One region of the Caballeronia sp. ATUFL_F1_KS39 genome, then DNA from elsewhere that is predicted to be linked to it. Evidence: predicted binding sites of a transcription regulator. Region 1 holds the regulator's gene; each other region holds the start of a gene.

Region 1 (7,461 bases):
CGGTGAATCGGCCGAAGCGGAAGACGAAGCGGCGTACGCGGCGAAGCCCGTCAAGGCCGAAGCCGGGGCGTGATGCGGTGCGAAGCGTGAACCGCGACGCTTGACGCGTCAACCGTTGAGATCGACCGCGACGAGCTTCCACGACACGAGCCCGTTGCGGTGGAAGATCGCGGAGTATCGCGCATCGCCGGCGCCGTGTTGATACGTGACGACGAACGTGTTCAGGCTTCGATAACCCGCCGTCGTCTGCGGTGGCTCTTTCGGCGGCTGCCGTGCGGTCGTGACGCCGGACGCGGGCCCATTCCCCGCATTCGCTGGTGCGCCGTCGCCAGCTTGCGGCGGACGCTCGCCCGGATCGCCGCGCGGCGGGATGCCGTTCAGAATCGCCGCGACGCCGTCCGGTGTGGCATACGAATCCACCAGCGGACCGACGAGCGCCGCGCCGATCATCGCACCGATGATCGCAAGCGGATTCCCGCTCTTTTGAATATCCACGCGACGCGTGAGCAGCGCCGCGATCTGGTCCTTGAGGCTCGCGCGCAACGCCGGAAAATCGACGTATTCGTTGACGGTTTGCGCATCGCGCGCATCGGCCGCGCGCTTCACGCGATCGAGTGCGATGTAAGGCGATGCGTAAACGAAACCGAGCGCCGCGACGATAACCAGGACGACGAGCGTAACGACAATAGAACGGGTAGTGCGGGACATGCTTGGGCCAAGCCTCTTGCAAAACGTGAATTACGGATTGACCGCGCGGGCGTCGGTTAAATCCCGTGAATTCACGTCGTGCGTGCGAAGGCGTTCCATTCAGGCGAGGATTCCGCCGGCCAGCCCGGCATTTTCCTCGGCGATGCAGCGGTCGATCATGCGCGAAACCTCGTCGATCTTGCCCACCAGAATCACGCGCGATTGCCCGCGATACACGCGCACTGGCGCGCGCTGCTCGGCCTCGGCGTGCACCGTGCTGTTGAGGGAAACGCGAGCGAAGGCCGGCTGACGGGACGGCAACGCGGGCATTTCGTTGAAGAGATCGGGCGTGGCTTCGGCGCGCGGCATGCCGCAGGCGATCAGCGTGCGCAGATGGCGCAGGCGGCCGAATTGACGGAAGGGCAGCAGACGGGCAAAACGTTCCATGATGACTCTCCAGACGATAGGACGCACCGCGGCGCACCGCGCGCGGTGGCCGTCATGCTTGTTGTGTTGTGAGACGCCTGAATCAGGTGTCGAAAGCGGTTGGTGAGGCTATCTTGCGATGTCAATGAGACATTTCGTGTCTCGGTGCGAAAGTAATGTGTTTCGACTTTCGTGCCTTGCCCGTTCGCGGGCCAACATCAGAACTCGCCGGAGCGGATCAGCCCGACGGCAATGCCTTCAAGCGCGAAATCGCCGCTGCCGGCGCGCACGAAGATGTTTTCATACTCGGGGTTTTCGGCGATCAGTTCGACGCCGTCCGCGCGCCGTTTCCAGCGCTTGACCGTGACGTCGTCGCCAAGACGCGCGACGACGATCTGTCCGTCTTTCGCTTCGTTGCGCTTTTGCACGGCGAGAAGATCGCCGTCGAGAATGCCTGCGTCGCGCATCGAGAGGCCGCGCACCTTCAACAGATAGTCCGGCTTGCTGGAGAAGAGCGCGGGGTCGCACGCATAGTGCTGCGAGATGTGCTCTTGCGCGAGGATAGGACTCCCCGCCGCGACCCGGCCGACGAGCGGCAGAGACAATTGCATGATGCTCTGATGCGGCAGCGTAAACTGATGCGGCAGCTCCTCGGACCGATCGATGCGAGATGCATCGCCGAGCAGCCGGATGCCGCGCGACGAACCCGCCGCCAGCTCGATGACGCCCTTGCGGGCCAGCGCCCTGAGGTGCTCCTCGGCGGAATTGGCCGAACTGAAGCCGAGCTCCGCCGCGATCTCGGCGCGCGTGGGCGGAAAGCCCGTGCGGTCGATCGCGCGCTGGATGAGTTCGAACACCTGCTGCTGCCGCGCGGTAAGTTTTGATGTTTTGGTCACTGGCTCGAGCCCCTGATGCACTGTATGAATGGACAGGTGACTGTATTTTTATACAGTATTTGGCGCTTTTCAAGCATTACTTTAAGTTCGCGGCCACGAAGCCTTCGCACCGTCGGATCGCGCCCGCCGGCGCTTGTTCCATCCAGGAATATCGTTCTTAGCAGTTTTGCGTATAAAAAAGTGAAGAACGATTATTTTCAATCATATAGAGGCCTCGTTAGACTGATTCCGTCAATTCGATAAGACGGAGAACGGGGAATGCAAAGCTTCAACACGGGATTGCGACGGCTTCTTGCTGCGGCGACGCTTGGCGCGGCGGGTTTGATCATGACGGCGCCGGCGCAGGCGGATACGTCGTTTCTGAACGTTTCCTACGACCCGACCCGCGAGCTGTATCAGGACTTCAATCAGGCTTTCGCGAAAAAGTGGAAGGCGGAGACGGGCGAGACCGTAACCTTCAAGCAGTCGCATGGCGGGTCGGGCGGCCAGGCGCGCGCGGTCATCGACGGACTGCAGGCGGACGTCGTTACGCTCGCGCTCGCTTATGACATCGACGCGCTCGCGGGCAAGGGACTCGTCGGCGCGGACTGGCAGAAGCGCCTGCCGGACAACGCATCGCCGTACACGTCGACGATCGTGTTTCTCGTGCGCAAGGGCAATCCGAAGCACATCAAGGACTGGGACGATCTGACGAAGCCGGGCGTGTCGATCGTCACGCCGAATCCGAAGACATCGGGCGGCGCGCGCTGGAACTACCTCGCGGCGTGGGCGTACGCGCAGCACAAGCCGGGCGGCAACGAGCAGACCGCCAAGGAGTTCGTGACGAAGCTCTACAAGAACGCCGGCGTGCTGGATTCCGGCGCGCGCGGCGCGACGACGAGCTTCGTGCAGCGCGGTCAGGGCGACGTGCTCATCGCGTGGGAAAACGAGGCGTTCCTGTCGCTGAAGGAATTCGGTCCGGACAAGTTCGAGATCGTCGTGCCGTCGGTGAGCATTCTGGCGGAGCCGCCGGTCGCGGTGGTCGACAAGGTCGTCGACAAACACGGCACGCGCAAGCTCGCCGAAGCGTATCTCAAGTATCTGTATAGCGACGAAGGGCAGCAGATCGCCGCGCGCAATTTCTATCGGCCGCGTTCGGACAAGGTGCCCGCCGATCTGACGAAGCAGTTTCCGAAGCTGAAGCTCTATACCATCGACGACACCTTCGGCGGCTGGACCAAGGCGCAGAAGACGCATTTCGCGGATGGCGGCGTGTTCGATTCGATCTATCAGCCGCAATAAGCGTCAACCGGCGACGCGGCGCGTTCAAGACGCCGCGCGCCCGAAGCAGCAACGCGCGCCCACCCCGCGCGCAAAAAGGATGATTCAAGGATGACGACTCTCACATTCAGGAAACCGAGCGCGCTACCCGGTTTCGGCCTGACACTCGGCATCACGGTGGCTTATCTGAGCCTCGTGGTGCTGATTCCGCTTGCCGCCACCTTCGCTAAGACGGCGACGCTCGACTGGGCGCAGTTCGTGCGCGCGGTGACGTCGCCGCGCGTGCTCGCATCGTATCGGCTGACGTTCGGCGCGGCGCTCGGCGGCGCGCTCATCAACGCGGTGTTCGGTTTTCTCGTCGCGTGGGTGCTCGTGCGCTACACGTTCCCGTTCAAGCGCATCGTCGATGCGATGGTCGATCTGCCGTTCGCGCTGCCGACGTCGGTCGCCGGCATTTCGCTCGCCGCGGTCTACGCGGGCAATGGCTGGATCGGGCAATATCTCGCGCCGCTCGGCATCAAGGTCGCGTTCACGCCGCTCGGCGTGCTCGTCGCGCTGACGTTCATCGGCCTGCCGTTCGTCGTGCGTACCGTGCAGCCCGTGCTCGAAGACTTCGAGCGCGAGCAGGAAGAAGCCGCCGCGTGCCTCGGCGCGACGCGCTGGCTCACGTTCCGGCGCGTCGTGCTGCCGTCGCTCTTTCCGGCGCTGCTGACGGGCTTCGCACTCGCGTTCGCGCGCGCCTTGGGCGAATACGGCTCGGTGATTTTCATCGCGGGCAACGTGCCGATGAAGTCGGAGATCACGTCGCTGCTCATCATCACGAAGCTCGAACAGTACGACTATGCCGGCGCGACCGCGCTCGCCGTCGTGATGCTGTGCGTGTCGTTCCTGATGCTTCTGTTGATCAACACGCTGCAATGGTGGCTGCAGCGCCGCACGAGCAAGACGGGCGCGGCGCCGGTCAACGTCTCCCTGGCAGCGGGAGAAACGGCATGAGCGAGGTGCTTCCATTGCAGACGACGACACAGCGCGACGCGCACGGCCTCAATCCCGTCACCGAGCCGCGCGCCGTGCGATGGCTCCTGACCGGTATCGCACTCGCGTTTCTCGCGTTCTTTCTCGTCGTGCCGCTCGTCGCGGTGTTCGTGCAGGCGTTCGCCAAGGGCATCGACTATTACTTCGAGTCGCTGAAGGATCCCGACGCGTGGTCCGCGATCAAGCTCACGCTGATCACCGCCGCGATCGCCGTGCCGCTGAATGTCGTCTTCGGACTGGCGGCGTCGTGGGCGATCGCGAAGTTCGAGTTTCGCGGCAAGGCGCTCCTGACGACGCTCATCGACTTGCCGTTCTCGGTGTCGCCGGTCATCTCGGGTCTCGTCTATGTGCTGATGTTCGGCGCGCAAGGATGGTTCGGCCCGTGGCTCGCCGCGCACGACGTGCAGATCATCTTCGCGGTGCCCGGCATCGTGCTCGCGACGATCTTCGTCACGTTTCCGTTCGTCGCGCGCGAACTCATTCCGCTGATGCAGGCGCAAGGCAACGACGAAGAGGAAGCGGCGCACGTGCTCGGCGCATCGGGATGGCAGATCTTCCGGCGCGTGACGCTGCCCAACGTGAAGTGGGGCCTGCTCTACGGCGTGATTCTCTGCAACGCGCGCGCGATGGGCGAGTTCGGCGCGGTGTCGGTGGTGTCCGGGCACATCCGCGGGCAGACGGACACGATGCCGCTGCACGTCGAAATTCTCTACAACGAATACAACTTCTCGGCTGCGTTCGCGGTGGCGTCGCTGCTGGCGCTGCTCGCGCTCGTGACGCTCGCGCTGAAACTTCTCGCGGAGCGCCGCATGACGCAAGCATTGACCGCCGCAAAAGCCACCGCACAGAATTGAGAGGCCGATAAACATCATGAGCATCATCGTTCGCAATCTGCAAAAACGCTTCGGCGATTTCACCGCGCTCGACAACGTGTCGCTCGACTTTCCGGCGGGCGAACTGGTCGCGCTGCTCGGGCCTTCGGGCTGCGGCAAGACCACGCTCTTGCGCGTGATCGCGGGCCTCGAATTCGCCGATGCGGGACAGGTCGTGCTGCACGGCGAAGACGTCGCGGCGGTCGGCGCGCGCGAGCGTCAGGTCGGCTTCGTGTTCCAGCATTACGCGCTGTTCCGGCACATGACCGTGTTCGAGAACGTCGCGTTCGGCTTGCGCGTGAAGCCGCGCCGCGAGCGTCCGAGCGAAGCGAAAATTCGCGAGAAAGTGCATGAGCTGCTGAAGCTCGTGCAACTCGACTGGCTCGCGGAGCGTTTTCCGTCGGAACTGTCAGGCGGACAGCGGCAGCGTATTGCGCTGGCGCGGGCGCTTGCCGTCGAGCCGAAAGTGCTGCTGCTCGACGAGCCGTTCGGCGCGCTCGACGCCAAAGTGCGCAAGGAACTGCGCAGCTGGCTGCGCCGGCTGCACGACGATCTGCATATCTCGACGCTCTTCGTCACGCACGACCAGGAAGAGGCGCTCGAAGTGGCGGATCGCATCGTCGTAATGAATCATGGCCGCGTGGAGCAGGTGGGCAGTCCGCAAGACGTGTACGATCATCCGCAGACGTCCTTCGTCTACGAGTTTCTCGGCGCCGCGAACCGGCTGCAGGGCGAAGTGAACGCGAACGGCTTCATCGCCGATGGCGCCGCGAGCCCGATCGCGGCTCAGGCGCATTTCAGCGGGCGGGCGCTCGCGTACGTGCGTCCGCATGATCTCGCGCTGTATCCCGCCGACGGCACGCATCGCGACGGCATCGTGGTGGGCGTGCGGCGCGTCGTGACGCTGGGCGGCTCGGTGCGCGTCGAGCTCGAAGGCAACGCGGGCGGCGTGATCGAGGCAGAACTGGATCGCGAGGCGTGGCGCGCGCTCAGGCTCGATATCGGCGATGGCGTGACCGCCGTTCCACGCGCGTTGCGAGTGTTTCCCGCGCAGTGACATCATAAAAATCAAAGAGGCTGACATGAACTTCCAGCAGTTGCGCTTCGTGCGCGAGGCCGTGCGTCAGAACATGAATCTGACGGAGGTCGCCAACGTCCTTTACACGTCGCAGTCGGGCGTGTCGAAGCAGATCAAGGATCTCGAGGACGAACTCGGCGTCGATATCTTCATCCGCCGCGGCAAGCGTCTGACGGGACTGACCGAGCCGGGCAAGGAAGTGCATCAGCTGATCGAGCGCATGCTGCTCGATGCCGAGAATCTGCGGCGCGTCGCGCGCCAGTTCGCGGATCAGGACAACGGCCATCTCGTCGTCGCGACGACGCACACGCAGGCGCGTTACGCGTTGCCGAAGGTCATCCGCCAGTTCACCGAGGTGTTTCCGAAGGTGCATCTCGCGCTGCGTCAGGGCAGCCCGCAGCAGATCGCGCAGATGATCATCAACGGCGAAGCGGATATCGGCATCTCGACCGAAGCGCTCGACCGTTATCCGGACATCGTCACGTTTGCCTGCTATTCGTGGCATCACACGGTCGTTGTGCCGAAGGATCATCCGCTCGTCGGGCGCGAGAACATCACGCTCGAGCAGATCGCCGAATATCCGATCGTCACGTACGACAACGATTTCACCGGGCGTTCGCACGTCGATCAGGCGTTCGCGAGCGCGGGCGCGATGCCCGATATCGTGCTGACCGCAATCGATGCCGACGTCATCAAGACGTATGTCGAACTGGGCATGGGTATCGGCATCGTCGCGGCGATGGCGTATGACGCGAAGCGCGACACCGAGCTCGTCGCGCTCGATACGCAGCATCTGTTCGAGGCGAGCACGACGCGTGTCGGCTTGCGAAAGGGCGCGTTCTTGCGCGCGTATGCGTATCGGCTGATCGAAATGTTCGCGCCGCAACTCGATGAAGCGCAGATCGCCGCGCAGCTTCGCGAAGCCGCTTAGAGTCGTGCCGGCTGTTTTACAATCGCCGGCATGAATACTTCCTCGCTTCCTCGTGTCGCCGTGCTTGCCACGGGCGGCACGATTGCCGGTCAGGCCGGCGATTCCTCCAAGACCGCGGGCTACAAGGCGGGCGTCGTCGGCGTCGACAAGCTGCTCGACGCCGTGCCCGCGCTCGGCTCGGTTGCGCGAATCCACGCGGAACAGATCGCGAGCATCGACAGCAAGGACATGAGCGCCGCGCTGTGGACGCAACTCGCGCGGCGTATCGATGAGCTG
Region 2 (7,461 bases), on a different contig from region 1:
CATGCAGTTCCTGTTCGAGCCAGTACGAACAGGCTTCGACCTCCTGCTGCGCGGGCGTCTTGTGCAGACGGCGCTTGCCGCGCGGCTCCCATTTGAAGTGCTTCACCGCGTTGGTCAGATAGACGTGCTCGCGCACGACGCCGGCACGCTGCATCGCGTCCTGAAGCAGCTGCCCGGCCGGTCCGACGAACGGCTCGCCCTTCAGATCCTCCTGATCGCCGGGCTGTTCGCCGAGCAGCATGATGCGCGCATCGGACGGACCGGCGCCGTGCACTGCCTGCGTCGCGTTGCGCCACAGATCGCAGCGGCGGCAAGTATCGAGCGATGTGGGCGCGTCCCGCTCCGGCTGCGCTGCGAGCGCATCGACCTGAACCGCCTTGCCGCCGAGCGCGCCGACGTTTTGCGCCTGCGCGACGCGTCGCGCGCCGCCGCGCGCATCGCTGACGAGCTTCGGGATCAGTGCGCCTTCCGGCAGCCCTTTCCAGAAACGCACCGGCATATGCTGTTCGAGCGCGGATTCGTTCAGTCGCGCCGGATTGAAGATGCTGCGGTAGTAGGTCATCCAGAGCGCTTCGGCGGCATCCGGCAAGACCGCCGCATGATCCGACGCCAGCGCGCGGCCGCGCTCCAGTTGCAGGCGCTCGCCGTCGAACATCGCGGCGCCGTCGGGCGTTGCGATGAGCCACGTCGAGCGTCCCATGCGCGCGGCGAAATGCTCCGCGCCCCACGCGAGCACGTCGTGATCCGGCTCGTACCACGCGACGAATTCCGGCGCGCCGAGCGACGCGTCGCGCTGCCGGAAGCGCACATACGCGATCATGTCGTGCTGCGCGCGGCGCACCGCCTTCGCCATCTTGTAGAGGCGCGCGCCGTCTTCATCGGCGGGCGATGCCACCGAGCGGTCGCCCTGCGCCCAGCGCCACAGCACGCGATATAAAAAGCTCCAGCGGCGCGCGTCGCGAAAATGCGCGGCGTCTTTCAGCAGCGATGCGAGTTCGCGCGACACGCGGATAGGCGGCGCATCCGCTGCCTTCGCCGCTTTCGCCGATCGCGCCGACTCGTTGAACAACGCCGGCTCCGCCTGAGCCGTACGCCAGTCGATCGATTCGGGCGGGAGCTTTTGCGCGAGCGCATCGAGCGCGGCGACGCGCCAGGCGTCGAATTCGTCGTCGATGGCGATGACGTGCATCAGATCAGCGAGAGCTGCACCGGGCCGGTCGCGAGCGCGCGCCGCAGACTGTCCGAAGGCGCTTCGTCGAGCGGCGGCCGGTAATCCGCCGTGACGACGAACGGCTTCACCTTGTCCATGCCGCAGCGCAGCCGCACGAGATCGTGATAGCGCACGCGCCGCTCGCGCCGCAACTCCACGATGCGCTTCGCGTTGCGCATGCCGATGCCCGGCACGCGCGCGATCATGCGCGCGGGCGCGGCGTTCAGATCGACGGGAAAGCGCTCGCGATGCGCAAGCGCCCACGCGAGTTTCGGATCGACATCGAGCGGAAGGTTGCCGGCATCGCCGAGCAGTTCGGCGGCGGCGAAACCGTAGCCGCGCATCAGAAAATCCGCCTGATACAGCCGATGCTCGCGCAAGAGCGGCGGCGCTTTCGACGGCACGCCCGAGGGGCTGTCAGGAATCGGGCTGAACGCCGAGTAATACACGCGCTTTAGCTGATAAGAGCCGTACAGCGTTTCGGCGGTGCCGAGGATCGTGCGGTCGTCGGTTTCATCGGCGCCGACGATCATCTGCGTGCTCTGCCCCGCCGGCGCGAACTTCGGCGCGCGCGGCTCCGCTTCCGATTCCTCGCGCGCGACGCGGATGTTGCCCATCGCCAGCTTGATCGTGCGGCCGCTCTTTTCCGGCGCGAGCCGCTCGAGGCTGATTTCCGTCGGCAATTCGATGTTCACGCTCAGACGGTCGGCATAGCGTCCCGCTTGCGCGATGAGTTCGGGATCGGCATCGGGAATCGTCTTCAGATGGATGTAGCCGCGAAATCCGTGCTTCTCACGCAGCAATTTCGCGACGAGGACGAGCTGCTCCATCGTGTAGTTCGACGAACGAATCACTCCGGAACTGAGAAACAACCCGTCGATGTAATTGCGACGGTAGAAATCCAGCGTGAGCGTAACGACTTCTTCCGGCGTGAAGCGCGCACGCGGCACGTTACTGGACCGGCGATTGATGCAGTACCGGCAGTCGTACAGACAAAAGTTCGTCAGCAAAATCTTGAGCAGCGAGACGCAGCGCCCGTCGGGCGTGAAGCTGTGGCAGATGCCGGAGCCGGTGCTCGCGCCGAGGCCATCGATGCCGCGCGACTCGCGTTTGGGCGCGCCGCCGCTCGCACACGACGCGTCGTATTTGGCGGCGTCGGCGAGAATTTCGAGCTTTTCGGAGAGATCCATCTTGATTATGATACTGTATGTTTATACAGTACCTCACGAGAGGCGCGGAGTCAAAGGTAATCACGGCATCGCACGCTTCGCGCCTGCCCTCGCAATCCCTTTCGGAGCCTTTCATGCGATTCGACTACAAGACGTTTCACATCGACTGCACCGCCCATCACGACGAAGACGGCAGCTACTACGCGCACGCACGCATCACGCGTCCGGCGGACGAGCGCACCGCGCATGCGGAAGTATTCGAATCCGGCGAGCTGGATGCGTTCGCGAGCGAGTCGGATGCCGTCCATTGCGCGCGGGCGTGGGCCGTCGAGTGGTGTGACGAGGCGACTGCATGACAATTCGATTTCTTCCCGCGGCACGGTGATTGCGCAATGTAATCTGCGACGCCGCAGCTTTGCGCAAGGCGGCGCGCATCGAGATCATTGATCAACGGGAGGAAACCATGAAGAACGCCAAGAGAAGTTTGATTGTGTCGGCCATGATTCTGGGCTTGTCGGGCGCGGCATTCGCGCAAGGCGCGGGCGGCGGTGCCGGCGGCGGCGGCGCGGGTGGCGCGGGTGGCGGCACGGCGGGCGGCAACGGGGCCGGTCAGGGCGGCACCGGAATGGGCACGCCGAACAGCAACGGTGTAACCGGCTCGACGTCGGGCGCATCGGGCTCGAACACGATGGATTCGTCCAAGGGCAGCAGCAAGATGCACAAGAAGGGCAGCTCGGGATCGAACATGTCGAGCGGCACCTCCGGCAAGTCGGAATAAACGTATTGAGTTTCCACATTTCGGCGCGCCCGGACTTTCGCAAGTCCGGGCGCGTTTTTCGTGCTTCTTCTTTAAACCCGCACGCCTATCCCCACCAAGGTATCCCTGCCAGATAGGGATTTCTCGCGCCTTCCCATCGCCGTAAGGTAATCCCCGAGCGCCATTCGTCGCGCCCGGTGCGTCGTCATTTGTCGCGTCGGACGAAGCGAGCCCGCGCTCGATCCATTCATCCGTCCATCGGCAAAGCGGCAAGGAGTCCGAGACTCGCGTTCCCGGCTGCTTGTGCATTCGTTTCAAGGAGCTGGAACATGAAGGCAAAGATCAACCCGAAATTTCTCGCGATGATGGCAGCATGCGCGGTCGTGTCAGGAATCGGTGTCGCGCACGCGCAAGGCATGCCCGCCGATGCGCAGCAACTCGTCCAGACGATGCGCCCGATGTACATGTCGCAGGCCATGCCCGATGAATCTCAGACGCAAACCGCCGCGACGCCGCAACAAGCCTCCGGCGGCGACTCCGCGTACGGCGGCATGAAGCCCGCCTCCGCGAGCGGACATCGCGATAGCGACTGCAGCCCGGCGAACTGCAACGTTTTCTTCGGTCAGTAGGCGCGACGCCTTATTCCGTGTGAGTCGTCCAGGCGAATGTCGCGCTGACCGACTCGCCCGGTTCCAGCACCGCGCCGCCCTTCGCGGCGCGGTCGACATCGAGATTGACCCAGTCCGCCACGTTGCTCACCGGCTCAACGCAGAGCAAATCGGGATGCGACTTCGGTGCATACACCACCAGGGCATCGAACGGCTCTTGCGCGCTGAGCGCGACCGCGCGGCGTTCGTCGGGCCACGCGATCGTCGTCGTGCGCGACCAACCGGCGAAGTTGTTGTCGAGATCGAAGGCATCGGCGGACATGCCTTCTTGCGACGCCATCGCATCGACGCACGGATGCGCGCCCGCATGCGTGGGCAGCAGATCGGGCGTGCTGTGCCACATCGACGCGACGCGTGCGTGAACGCGCGTATTGCGCGTGCGCGGATAGTACGGGTGATGTCCCATGCCGAACGGCATCGGCCGATCGGACAGGTTGCGCGCGGAGAGCGTCACGCTTAGCGTGTGGTCATCGAGCGCGATGTCCTGCGTCGCCTCGTATGCGAACGGCCAGTGACGCGCGGCATCGCGCGAGGGTTCGTGCAAAAAATGCAGACGCGCGCGGGCGTCCGACACATCGCCGACACGCCACGGCAAGCGCCACGCGTTGCCGTGCAGCGCGTGCGCAAAGGCGTTGCCGTCGCCGGAAAGATCGATGAGCGCACCGTCGAACACGAAGCGCGCATCGCGGATGCGATTGCAGTACGGCAGGAGCGGAAAGCTCGCCATGCCGAGCGGATCGCGTGCGGCCAGCGCGGCGGGCGTCGCAGGACGCAACCAGTCGATCGTACGTCCGTCGCGCGTTTCGTCGAAGGCCGCGATCGATCCGCCCACGTGCGGCGCAAGCAGCACGCGCCGCGCGCCATGACGCAGTTCGACGAGCGGATCGGACGGCGCGGCGCTCAATATGCAAACTGCCGATAGCTTTCGTCGAAGGTGCGCGCCGTCGTTTCCACCTGAGGATTGAAGCGCAGCAGCCGCCGCGCGCGCGGAGGCAACGCGGCGAAGACGTCGCGCGGCACGTCGATATGCACCTCGGGCCGGAAATACCACGCGCGGCTGTAGCCGATCACGACCATCGGACGCGGCTCGCCGATGAGATTCGGCGTACCGCGATGCAGGCCGCGCACATCGCGAATCATCACGTCGCCGACTTTCATCGGCACGCGCTCGGCGGGGAAGCGCCCTGCTTCGAGACCGGCCAGCGCCTCATCGCGCGACATGCGATGCGTGCCACGCGTCGTTTCGAGCGGACCGTTGCGGTCATCGACATCGACGAGCGGGAAATTCACCGCTAGCTGAAACGAAGGCGTTTCCGGCGCATCGTCGAAGAGCGGCGGCGTATCGCGATGCCAGTCCTGGAACTCGGAGCCGAGCACCGGGGTGTCGGTGGCGAGCTGGCACATCACCGGATCGCGCCCGGCCACGCGTTCGACGATCCCGACGATGTCTTCATCGCAAAAGACCGACGGGTCCGCGAACTCGCCTTCGAACGGCAGCGTGACGTAATAGCGGCCCGGTCCGCGATTGCCGCTCGCCGACGCCTCGCGCGCTGCATCGACGTGCGGTTGCAGAAGCGGCGCGAACGCATCGCGCCATGCGTCGATCGTCGCGCGCGGGAAATGATCGCGCAGCAGGACGAAGCCGTCTCGTTCGAACGCTTCGGCGAGCGCGTCTCGCGCGCTCTCATCGTACTTGCCCATGCACTTTCTCCTCGTTGCGAGTGCGAAAACAGAATCGCATGCGTGTAATCCGCTCGTCAATATTATTAGTAATAACCAGTGAAAACCCTGAGCAGAAATGACCAATAAAAACGTGCTTTCCGCGTCGTTCATCACTAATATTAGTGGCAAGTTTCTCCGGCCCGCGAGACAGGTTTCGCGCAGAGTTCAGCCGCCCGGCGCGGCACGCACAATGAAAAAATCCACGCAACGCCGCCCGACGATGACCGACATCGCGAAGCTCACCGGAGTCTCGCAATCGACGGTCTCGCTCGTGCTGAACAACGCAAGCGGCGCGAAGTTCTCCGACACCACGCGCGACAAGGTGCTGCGCGCCGCGCAAGATCTCGGCTATCGCATGACGCAGCGCGAACCGGTCGCCGCGCTCGATAGCCAGCGCGAGCGCAATCTGATCGTCTATCTCGCCGACGAGATTTCGACGAGCCCGCATCCGGTCGTGAGCATCGACGGCGCGCGGGACGCGGCCTTCGCCAACGGGCGCATGCTCGCCGTCTATTCGACGCACGGCAATGCGGAGATCGAGGCGCGCGTGCTCGACGCGACGCTCGGCAATCCGAACGTGCTCGGCGTGATCTACGCGACGGTCTATACCCGCCGCGTCACGCTGCCGGCCGTGCTCGCCAAGGTGCCGACCGTGCTGCTCAACTGCTACACGAGCGATGCGAGCGTGTCCTCTGTGGTGCCGGCGGAAGTCGCGGGCGGGCACACCGCGACGGATCATCTGCTGGCCGCGGGGCACAAGCGCATTGGCTATATCAACGGCGAGCCGTGGCAGGACGCGGCGCGCGATCGTCTGAAGGGCTATCGGACCGCGCTCGCCACAGCCGATCTGCCGTTCGCGCCGGAACTGGTGCGCGAAGGCGACTGGAGTCCCGACACCGGCTTCGAACAGACGCTCTCGCTAATGCGCGAGCCGAATCCGCCGACCGCGATCTTTTGCGCGAACGACCTGATGGCGCTCGGCGCGATCGAGGCGTTGAAGCAACTCGGACTGCGCGTGCCCGACGATGTATCCGTGCTCGGCTACGACGATCAGGAAATCGCGCGGCATACGCATCCGCCGCTTTCGACCGTCGTGCTGCCGAACTATGAGCTAGGGCGCTGGGCAGTCGAGACGCTGCTGCAGGAAGAAGAGAACCGGGCCGCGGGCGCACCCGTTCGGCGTCGCACCGTGAAGCTGGACGGACCGCTGATCGAGCGCGGCTCCGTCGCGGAAAACACCGAGGCGAAACAGTTGGCCATTAATAATATTAGCGATTGATCGTTAATGAAATGCGCTGAAGCAATCGCCGCATTCGCACGGAACGCGGTACGCAGTTTGACTCTCGCAGCAGGCAGACCGGGCAACACCAAGCATCGGCGTCATTAGAAAAAGCCTAACCATTCAATGGAGGAAGACATGCTGTCATTAGATAAGAAATCGCGCCTGGGCCTGCGCCCGCTCGCTGCCGCACTGACCGCCCTGACCGCACTCACGCTCGCGGCCGGCTTCACCGCCGCCCACGCCGCCGACGACGGCCTGCCGAAGATCCCGAACAAGAAGCCGTTGAAGGTCGGCTTTGCGCAGACCGAGAGCAATAATCCGTGGCGTCTCGCGGAGACGAAGAGCTTCAAGGACATCGCGGCGAAATGCGGCTGGCAGATGGTCATGACCGACGCCAACAGTTCCGCGGCGAAGCAGGTCTCGGACATCCAGAGCATGATCGCGCAGCACGTCGATCTGCTCGTCTTCCCGCCGCGCGAGGAAAAGCCGCTCGTGCCGGTCGTGATGCAGGCGAAGAAAGCCGGCATTCCCGTGATTCTGGTCGACCGCAACATCGATCAGTCGATGGCGAAGGCGGGCAAGGACTACATCACGTTCATCGGCTCGGACTTCATCGATCAGGGTCAGCGCGCCGCCGACTGGCTCGTGAAGGC
Region 3 (7,461 bases), on a different contig from region 1:
CGTCTTAACATGACGCGAGTGATCGAATGCTTGAATTCCATCGCGATCAACAACGTCATCACCATGCCGAAAACCGCCTGAAAGATCGCATGATCCAGCGGATCGAGCGCCCCCGACAGCGTCAGCGCTATGACCGCCCGAATCAACTGCCACAGCGATACGACGATGATCACCGAGATCACGACGCTCAGGATGTGGGCGATGATCTGCTCGAAGCGCTCGTAGAAGGTCAGCACGCGCCATTGCAGCCGATATTCGTCGAGCTTCATGCGAATCTGGGTTGGCTTGCTCATGGATAGGGTCGCAGAGAGACTCGGGCACGGAGTGACGCCGGCATCGCGTAGCGAGCCAAAGCCGGGCCTATGACGATGAGCCATGCGTGCGGCGTTTTCTTTCGTCTACGTGCTGATTCTTTTCTCTTGTCTGCTGTGCACGATGCGTCACATCGCACCCCTCAGCAATCGTTGGGCCGCCAACGCTGGTGTAATGAACGCATGCGCGGCGCGCCTGACAGCGTCGCCGGTTTGCCTCGGCCGCGAAGGCGTTAGCTGGATTCTCGTTCAGTCGTCTGGAGCTCGGGAGTACGTCACAAACCACAAAGCCCGCACGATGTTCAGAATCGCATTCTGAGCATGAACCCAAGCGTGAACGGAAGATCGCTCGAAGGGATCGGCGGAATCAGGATGATGTTCGCGCCGACGCGCTTGTATTCCAGCATGATGAGCGGCGCGGCAACCGGACCGACCGTATGGTTATGGCCGAGGCCGTAGCTGCCGTAGTCGTAGCCGGAGATGAGCCCGCCCATGACTGCGAGCCTGATGTAATTCCAGTGAAGGAAGTCCGGTCCCCACACGCCGCCGCCGTAGAACGACGGCTTCGACAGCGAATTGCGAAAGTAGCCGCCTGTCACCGCCCATTGCGGCGCGACCCAGCATTCCACGCCGATGCCCGGATTGAATTGCTCGAAGTCCTTGTCCGGGTGAAAGTGATGCGAAGCGACCATCGCGTCGAGCCAGAGACCGTCGCCGCACCAGCTTGCGTGCGCGGCGGGCGTCCAGCCCAGCGCGACGAGCGCGGCAACCGCCGACAAGTGCGCGCGAAACGTTCGGAATCGGGACAGCCATGTGCACATGTTTTATCCGCCAACGCGCGTACGGTGGCGCCGCTTTTTTGAGATGTAGGTCGAGGCGAACTCTACCCGATCGCGACATTTTCGTGTGTGCTGACGAAAAGTCCGTGACGGCTTGCGCGCGTTCGGATGATCTCGGCGAAACTTGTCGACGTTCTATTTTTGTTTTCGAGGCAATGCGCGATGAAGGCTTATAAGCGTCTCGTTCTTTTTCTCGCGGCGATCGCATTGACGGCGTGCACGCCGCTTCAGGTCGTGACGCATCACGTTTCGTCGAGTGAATCGAGCGTGCCGGCAGGACGTTATCAGCTCGATCCGCATCACTGGAACGTGAGTTTCGACGTCGATCATTTCCACTACTCGCGCTTCGTCATCCGATTCGATAAGACCACGGCGCAACTCGACTGGAACGCGGACGGAATGTCCGGAAGCTCGGTACGCGCGCGAATCGACGCGTCCAGCGTCAACACCAATGTGCCGCTGCTCGATCGCATGCTGAAAGGGCCGGACATGTTCGATGGCGCGCGTTATCCGGACATCGTTTTCGTCAGCACGGCGTTTCAACGCACCGGCGAAGACAAGGGCATATTGACGGGCGATCTGACGATACGCGGCACGACGAAGCCGGTCACGCTCAACGTGACGTTCAACGGACACGCGGTCAATCCGCTCACGAAGCAGGAAACGCTGGGCTTCTCCGCCGACGGACATTTCAGCCGCGCTCAGTTCGGACTGACGACGTGGTATCCGGCCGTCGGCGACGATGTGCACGTCGCCATTCAGGCCGAATTTTCGAAGGCGTCTGCGGACAACGCGCCGTGATGCGTGCCGCTCAGGCCGCGACGGCGGTCCAGTCGAGCACGACCTTGCCGCTGTTGCCGGAAAGCATCGTGTCGAATGCGCGCTGATAGTCGTCGACGGGAAACGTGTGCGTGAGGATCGGGGAGAGATCGAGGCCGCTTTGCAGCATCGCGACCATCTTGTACCAGGTCTCGAACATCTCGCGTCCGTAGATGCCCTTGATTTCGAGTCCCTTGAAAATCACCTGATTCCAGTCGATGGCGGTCTGCGCCGGCGGAATGCCGAGCAGTGCGACCTTGCCGCCGTGATTCATCGATTCGAGCATCGCCGTGAATGCGCTCGGCACGCCGGACATTTCAAGGCCCACGTCGAATCCTTCGGTCATGCCGAGTTCGCTCATCACGTCGCGCAGGTTTTCGTTCGCCACGTTGACCGCGCGCGTCGCGCCCATCTTGCGGGCAAGTTCGAGCCGATAGTCGTTCACGTCGGTGATGACGACGTTGCGCGCGCCGACGTGCCGCGCGATCGCCGCAGCCATCACGCCGATCGGCCCGGCGCCGGTAATCAGCACATCCTCGCCGACGAGATTGAACGAGAGGGCAGTGTGCGTCGCGTTGCCGAACGGATCGAAGATCGCAGCGAGATCGTCGGAAATGTCAGGCGGAATCTTGAACGCGTTGAACGCCGGGATCACGAGAAACTCCGCAAATGCGCCTTCACGATTCACGCCCACGCCGACCGTGTTGCGGCACAGGTGACGACGGCCCGCGCGGCAGTTACGACAAAAACCGCATGTGATATGGCCTTCGCCCGACACGCGGTCGCCGATGGCGAAGCCGCGTACTTCCTGTCCCATCTCCACGATCTCGCCGACGTACTCGTGACCGACATGCATCGGCACCGGAATCGTCTTCTGCGCCCATTCGTCCCATTTCCAGATGTGGATGTCGGTGCCGCAGATCGCCGTCTTGCGGATGCGGATGAGGACGTCGTTGTGACCGACTTCGGGTCGCTTCACGCGCGTCAGGGTGAGGCCGGGTGCGCGTTCGAGTTTGGCGAGGGCTTTCATTGCGTTTGATCCTGGCGTTTGGTCTTGATGATGCTGCTTCGAAGGTCGCGGGCCTTTATGCGCATAAAGTCAGCCAATGACGCCGAGGGATCGGCCGACGCGAGCGAACGCATCGACTGCGCGATCGATCTGCTCCGGCGTGTGTGCCGCGCTCATCTGCGTCCGGATGCGCGCGCGTCCTTTCGGCACCACAGGGTAGGAGAAGCCAATCACATAGACGCCTTCGTCGAGCAGCGCATCAGCCATCTTCGACGCGAGTTGAGCGTCGCCCAGCATGACCGGAATGATCGGATGTTCACCGGGGACAAGATCGAAGCCGAGCGCGGACATCGCCTTGCGGAAGTGCGCCCCGTTCTCGCGGACGCGCCGGCGCAACGTCGCGCCTTCGTCGCTCGCGAGCAGTTCAAGCACTTTCAGCGATGCCGCGGCGATGTTCGGTGCCAACGTGTTCGAGAAAAGATACGGCCGGCTGCGCTGACGCAGCAAATCGATGACTTCCTTATGCGCGGCGACATAGCCGCCTGACGCGCCGCCAAGCGCCTTGCCGAGCGTGCCGGTAATGATGTCGACGCGATCCAGCACGCCGCAGTGCTCCGGGGTTCCGCGCCCGTTCTCGCCGATGAAGCCGACGGCGTGCGAATCGTCGACCATGACGAGCGCACCGTAACGGTCAGCGAGATCGCAGATGCCGGAAAGGTTGGCGATGATGCCGTCCATCGAAAAAACCCCGTCGGTCGCGATCAGCTTGAAGCGTGCGCCGGCTGCATCGGCTTCCTGAAGACGCGCTTCCAGATCGGCGAGGTCGTTGTTCTTATAGCGCAGACGCCGGGCCTTCGAGAGCCGCACGCCGTCGATGATGCTGGCGTGATTCAGTTCGTCGCTGATGATCGCGTCTTCTTCGGTCAGCAGCGTTTCGAAGAGACCGCCATTTGCATCGAAGCAACTCGAATAAAGAATGGCGTCGTCCGTTTCGAGAAAACGCGCGATCGCCTGTTCGAGTTCCTTGTGCACGGTCTGCGTGCCGCAGATGAAACGCACGGACGCCATGCCGAAACCATCGGCGTCCAGTCCGTCCTTCGCGGCCTCGATGAGCCGGCGATCGTCCGCGAGACCCAGGTAGTTGTTCGCGCAGAAGTTAAGCACCGCCGCGCCGTTCGCGAGCCGAATGTCCGACGACTGCGGACTCGCGATGACGCGCTCCGTCTTGTAGAACCCCGCAGCGCGAATTTCGTCGAGCGTCGAACGCAAATGGGAGAGATATCGGTCTTTCATCGCAATCCTTGTTCTGGGCCTGCCAATGCAATCCGCGCCTCGTGACTCGCGCGCGCCGTCCTTAGCCCTGTTATAGTGCATCCATCGCATCGGACATGTTCGATATTTCGAACGCATTTCCGATATGCCGAACACTTTACGGGATTGGTCGATTCATGGCAAGCACGGGTTCAGAGGGAAAAGCAGCCGATCTGACGGGCGCAGGCGCAACACCGCCGCGCGTCGGAGAGATCATTCAACGCTTGCGCAGCGAACGGAAGCTGACCCTCGACGATCTGTCGCGCGCGGCCGGCGTGTCGAAGTCGATGCTGTCGGAGATCGAGCGCGACAAGGCCAATCCGACGATCGCCGTCGCGTGGCGACTGACCAATGCGCTCGGCATCAGCCTCGACCAATTGTTCGCGCAGCAAAGGCCCGCCGAAGCGATCCGCGTTTCGGGGCTGCATGAAATACCGACCCTGAGTGGGGACAACGGCGGCTATCAGTTGCGCGTGTGGGGACCGATTGAACTCGCCGGCAAGTTCGAGTGGTACGAACTTACGCTGCAATCGGGCGCCGCGCTCACGTCGAATGCACACGAACCGTTAACGCGCGAGCATCTCACGGTGCTGAACGGCTCCATTGAGGTCGATGCGTCGGGTGCGACGCGTCGTCTGAAGGCGGGGGAAACCGCGCGGTATGCCGCGGACGAGGCGCACGCGATCCGGAATGTCGGGCGCGCGGAGGCCAAGGCGTTGCTCGTCGTCATCCACGGCTGATGCGCTGAGCGTCCGGAACTTTTTGCGCATAAAGTCGGCGCGCCGCCGTGCGCCCGCCAATAAAAACGGGACGCGCATCGAGCACGTCCCGCTCAAAGCGGCGCCGGAGTCGCGGCGCCGGTTGCCCGTCTTACGGGTTCTTTTTCACGCTGTCCTTCAGATCCTCGCGTGCATCGCCCACGCCTTTCTGGACCTTGCCGGCTGCTTGCTGCATGTCGCCCTTGGCTTCCTGAGCCGTGTCCCCCGTCATTTTGCCGACGCCCTCGTTGATCTTTCCCTTGACCTGCTTGCCAACGCCTTCGGCTTGATCCTTGTTCATGTCAGTTCTCCCGTGGTTTGCAGCGCTGTTGGCCGCGCGGTGCCGTCGAACGAACGCAGAAACTGCCTGCGCGTTCCGCTCAGGAGTTTCCCAAGCACGGTTAAACGATGCGCTTTGTCGGCAGGCGCGCATAGCCGCGCATGTCTGAAACGCACGTAGGCGGAATCGCACATACACCCGGTTCGACTAGCGCGACGCTATTTTCATTGCAACAAGTACTGTATATTTGTACAGTACAATAAGACCGGCCGGAAGGGGTGGATCATGGAGTCGAATGGTGAAAACCTGAGCAGAAGGCAGTTCGCCCGCGCGGTGCATGACCTCGAGCGCATCACGCGTCAGATCGCGGGGCGTTACATCGATAAAGGAGTGCCGCTGACTTGGCGGCTGTTGCATGCCATCGAGGCGGAGGCCGTCGCGGACCTCGGATTCGCGGGACGACACGAAGCCGCCTTGCGCGAGCTTTTCGCGCGTCCCGATCACTTTCATTTCCCCGAAACCGATGACGTCGTCGACGTTGCATCCTCGGATGCCTTGCCCGCCGTTTTCGCCTTCGCCGTAGACGCCTACGAGCGCGCATCGCGACAGAATCGGCCGCGAGCAGTCAGCGCCGCGCATTGACGCATCCCCGCGGCACGCGACTGAACCCGCGTGCCCCGGTTCATGTCATCGCGCAGCGGATCGTTTCACGGCGCGAACTCCGCCGCGATGTCCGCATCCGAACGCGATTCGAGCTTGCCGTCCCGGCACGCAACGCGAAACACCTCGTAGTCCTTTTCCACCTGATCCGCGTAGGCGCGACCGTAGCGCACTAGAACTTCGGCCATTCGATCGCTGTTGCCCAGGTAGCCCGAGATTTCCGGCGCGCATCCGCCGGACTTCGCGTGCGCGCGGGCAAGCGCCCAGCCGCAAAGCACGGCGTATTCGCGAAAGACGTCGTCGCTGAAAGTATCGAGTTCTGCGGAAATTTTCATGTCGCGTAACTGGCGGATGTAGAGCGTGCGCCCGAGCGGTCCGGTCGCCCAGCCGAGAAACGGGTCCGTGGCGGCCTGCATCAGACGTTGTCCGTGAACGACGCGGTGCCCGTCGTGTTTGATATCGTCGGCGTGCTTCGCATGTTTCGTGAATCTCGCGACGACCGACGTCGATGCTTCCTTCATCTGCAGGAAAAGCGGCTTGTCGTGATGATCCGTGAGCAGCAAAACGAGGCAGCGCGTGCCGACGCTGCCCACGCCGACCACCTTGAACGCGACATCCTGCAGGCTGAATTGCGACAGCAATCTCGCGCGCTCCGGCGTAAGCGTCGCGACATAATCGCGCACGAGCGTCGCGAGCGCATCTTCACGACTGGCTTTGAGCGTCATCCAGCCGTCGTTCTTATCGATCAGCGTGCTCTTGCCGTGGATGTGAAACACGGCAGGCGGCACATCGCGAATGCGCCACGTGTCGCCGGTTCGGTCGGCGAGTTTCGGCAGCATCGTTTCGTGCGTGCGGCGCGAAGCCCGTTCGATGCCGCGCTTGATGCGCCGCCGCGCGTCTTCGCTCTGCACGGCCTGGTACATGCGATCGAAGGTGATGCGCTCGTACCAGAGATCGAGCACGCTCATTTCAGCGTACTCGCGCAGATGCGTCTGATAGCTGCGCGCGGCGACAAACGCGAACTCGTCCGCAGCCAGATCGCCGTGGCCGAGATGCCGGCCGGCGATCGTGAAGCTCGCGACCAACCGTTTCAAATCCCATTCCCACGGACCGGGCGCGGTTTCGTCGAAGTCGTTGAGATCGAAAATGAGCGCGCGCTCCGGCGTTGCGAAGCCGCCAAAGTTGGAAAGATGACAGTCGCCGCAGATCTGAATGGCGATGCCGCTGTCCGGTGTGCCGGCCAGGTCGTGCGCCTGAAGGATCGCGCTGCCGCGATAAAACGTGAACGGCGAAACGAGCATGCGGCCGTAACGCAAGGGAATCAGCGCATCGACGCGGCCTTTGCTGCTTGTCCGCAAAAGCTCGATGGGATCGCGATCGACATCGCCGATCGCCTCTTGCGCGGCCCGCGGTGTGCGTTCGCGCCTGGCGCGTCCATTCGCGCGACGTTCCTGCCAGGATTGCTGGGGCATCG

Evidence for each region. The regulator LexA, encoded in region 1, represses DNA repair genes until DNA is damaged. The targets are predictions, from matches to a motif close to ACTGTATNNNNATACAGT.
Region 2: NCR93_RS20300 (putative DNA modification/repair radical SAM protein) is a predicted target of LexA. The motif match lies at 2,413-2,430, and genes of this name have one in related genera.
Region 3: NCR93_RS20145 (DUF2471 family protein) is a predicted target of LexA. The motif match lies at 5,566-5,583, and genes of this name have one in related genera.

Annotation. Positions count from the first base shown of each region.
Region 1 covers NZ_JALQDZ010000005.1:371,827-379,287, forward strand. Annotated here, with positions in the region: gene NCR93_RS06505 (universal stress protein) at 1-73, shown strand, start outside; gene NCR93_RS06510 (DUF2939 domain-containing protein) at 109-708, opposite strand; gene NCR93_RS06515 (hypothetical protein) at 808-1,134, opposite strand; gene lexA (transcriptional repressor LexA) at 1,332-2,009, opposite strand; gene NCR93_RS06525 (sulfate ABC transporter substrate-binding protein) at 2,268-3,290, shown strand; gene cysT (sulfate ABC transporter permease subunit CysT) at 3,381-4,265, shown strand; gene cysW (sulfate ABC transporter permease subunit CysW) at 4,262-5,158, shown strand; gene NCR93_RS06540 (sulfate/molybdate ABC transporter ATP-binding protein) at 5,175-6,233, shown strand; gene NCR93_RS06545 (CysB family HTH-type transcriptional regulator) at 6,259-7,185, shown strand; gene NCR93_RS06550 (asparaginase) at 7,207-7,461, shown strand, end outside.
Region 2 covers NZ_JALQDZ010000040.1:3,507-10,967, reverse strand. Annotated here, with positions in the region: gene NCR93_RS20305 (UdgX family uracil-DNA binding protein) at 1-1,189, opposite strand, end outside; gene NCR93_RS20300 (putative DNA modification/repair radical SAM protein) at 1,189-2,400, opposite strand; gene NCR93_RS20295 (hypothetical protein) at 2,514-2,735, shown strand; gene NCR93_RS20290 (hypothetical protein) at 2,843-3,157, shown strand; gene NCR93_RS20285 (hypothetical protein) at 3,466-3,765, shown strand; gene NCR93_RS20280 (aldose 1-epimerase) at 3,776-4,708, opposite strand; gene NCR93_RS20275 (phytanoyl-CoA dioxygenase family protein) at 4,705-5,505, opposite strand; gene NCR93_RS20270 (LacI family DNA-binding transcriptional regulator) at 5,717-6,805, shown strand; gene NCR93_RS20265 (ABC transporter substrate-binding protein) at 6,944-7,461, shown strand, end outside.
Region 3 covers NZ_JALQDZ010000039.1:112,445-119,905, forward strand. Annotated here, with positions in the region: gene NCR93_RS20110 (phosphate-starvation-inducible PsiE family protein) at 1-269, opposite strand, end outside; gene NCR93_RS20115 (hypothetical protein) at 614-1,132, opposite strand; gene NCR93_RS20120 (YceI family protein) at 1,313-1,951, shown strand; gene tdh (L-threonine 3-dehydrogenase) at 1,962-2,999, opposite strand; gene NCR93_RS20130 (glycine C-acetyltransferase) at 3,069-4,271, opposite strand; gene NCR93_RS20135 (helix-turn-helix domain-containing protein) at 4,427-5,029, shown strand; gene NCR93_RS20140 (CsbD family protein) at 5,160-5,348, opposite strand; gene NCR93_RS20145 (DUF2471 family protein) at 5,613-5,969, shown strand; gene NCR93_RS20150 (DUF2252 domain-containing protein) at 6,035-7,459, opposite strand.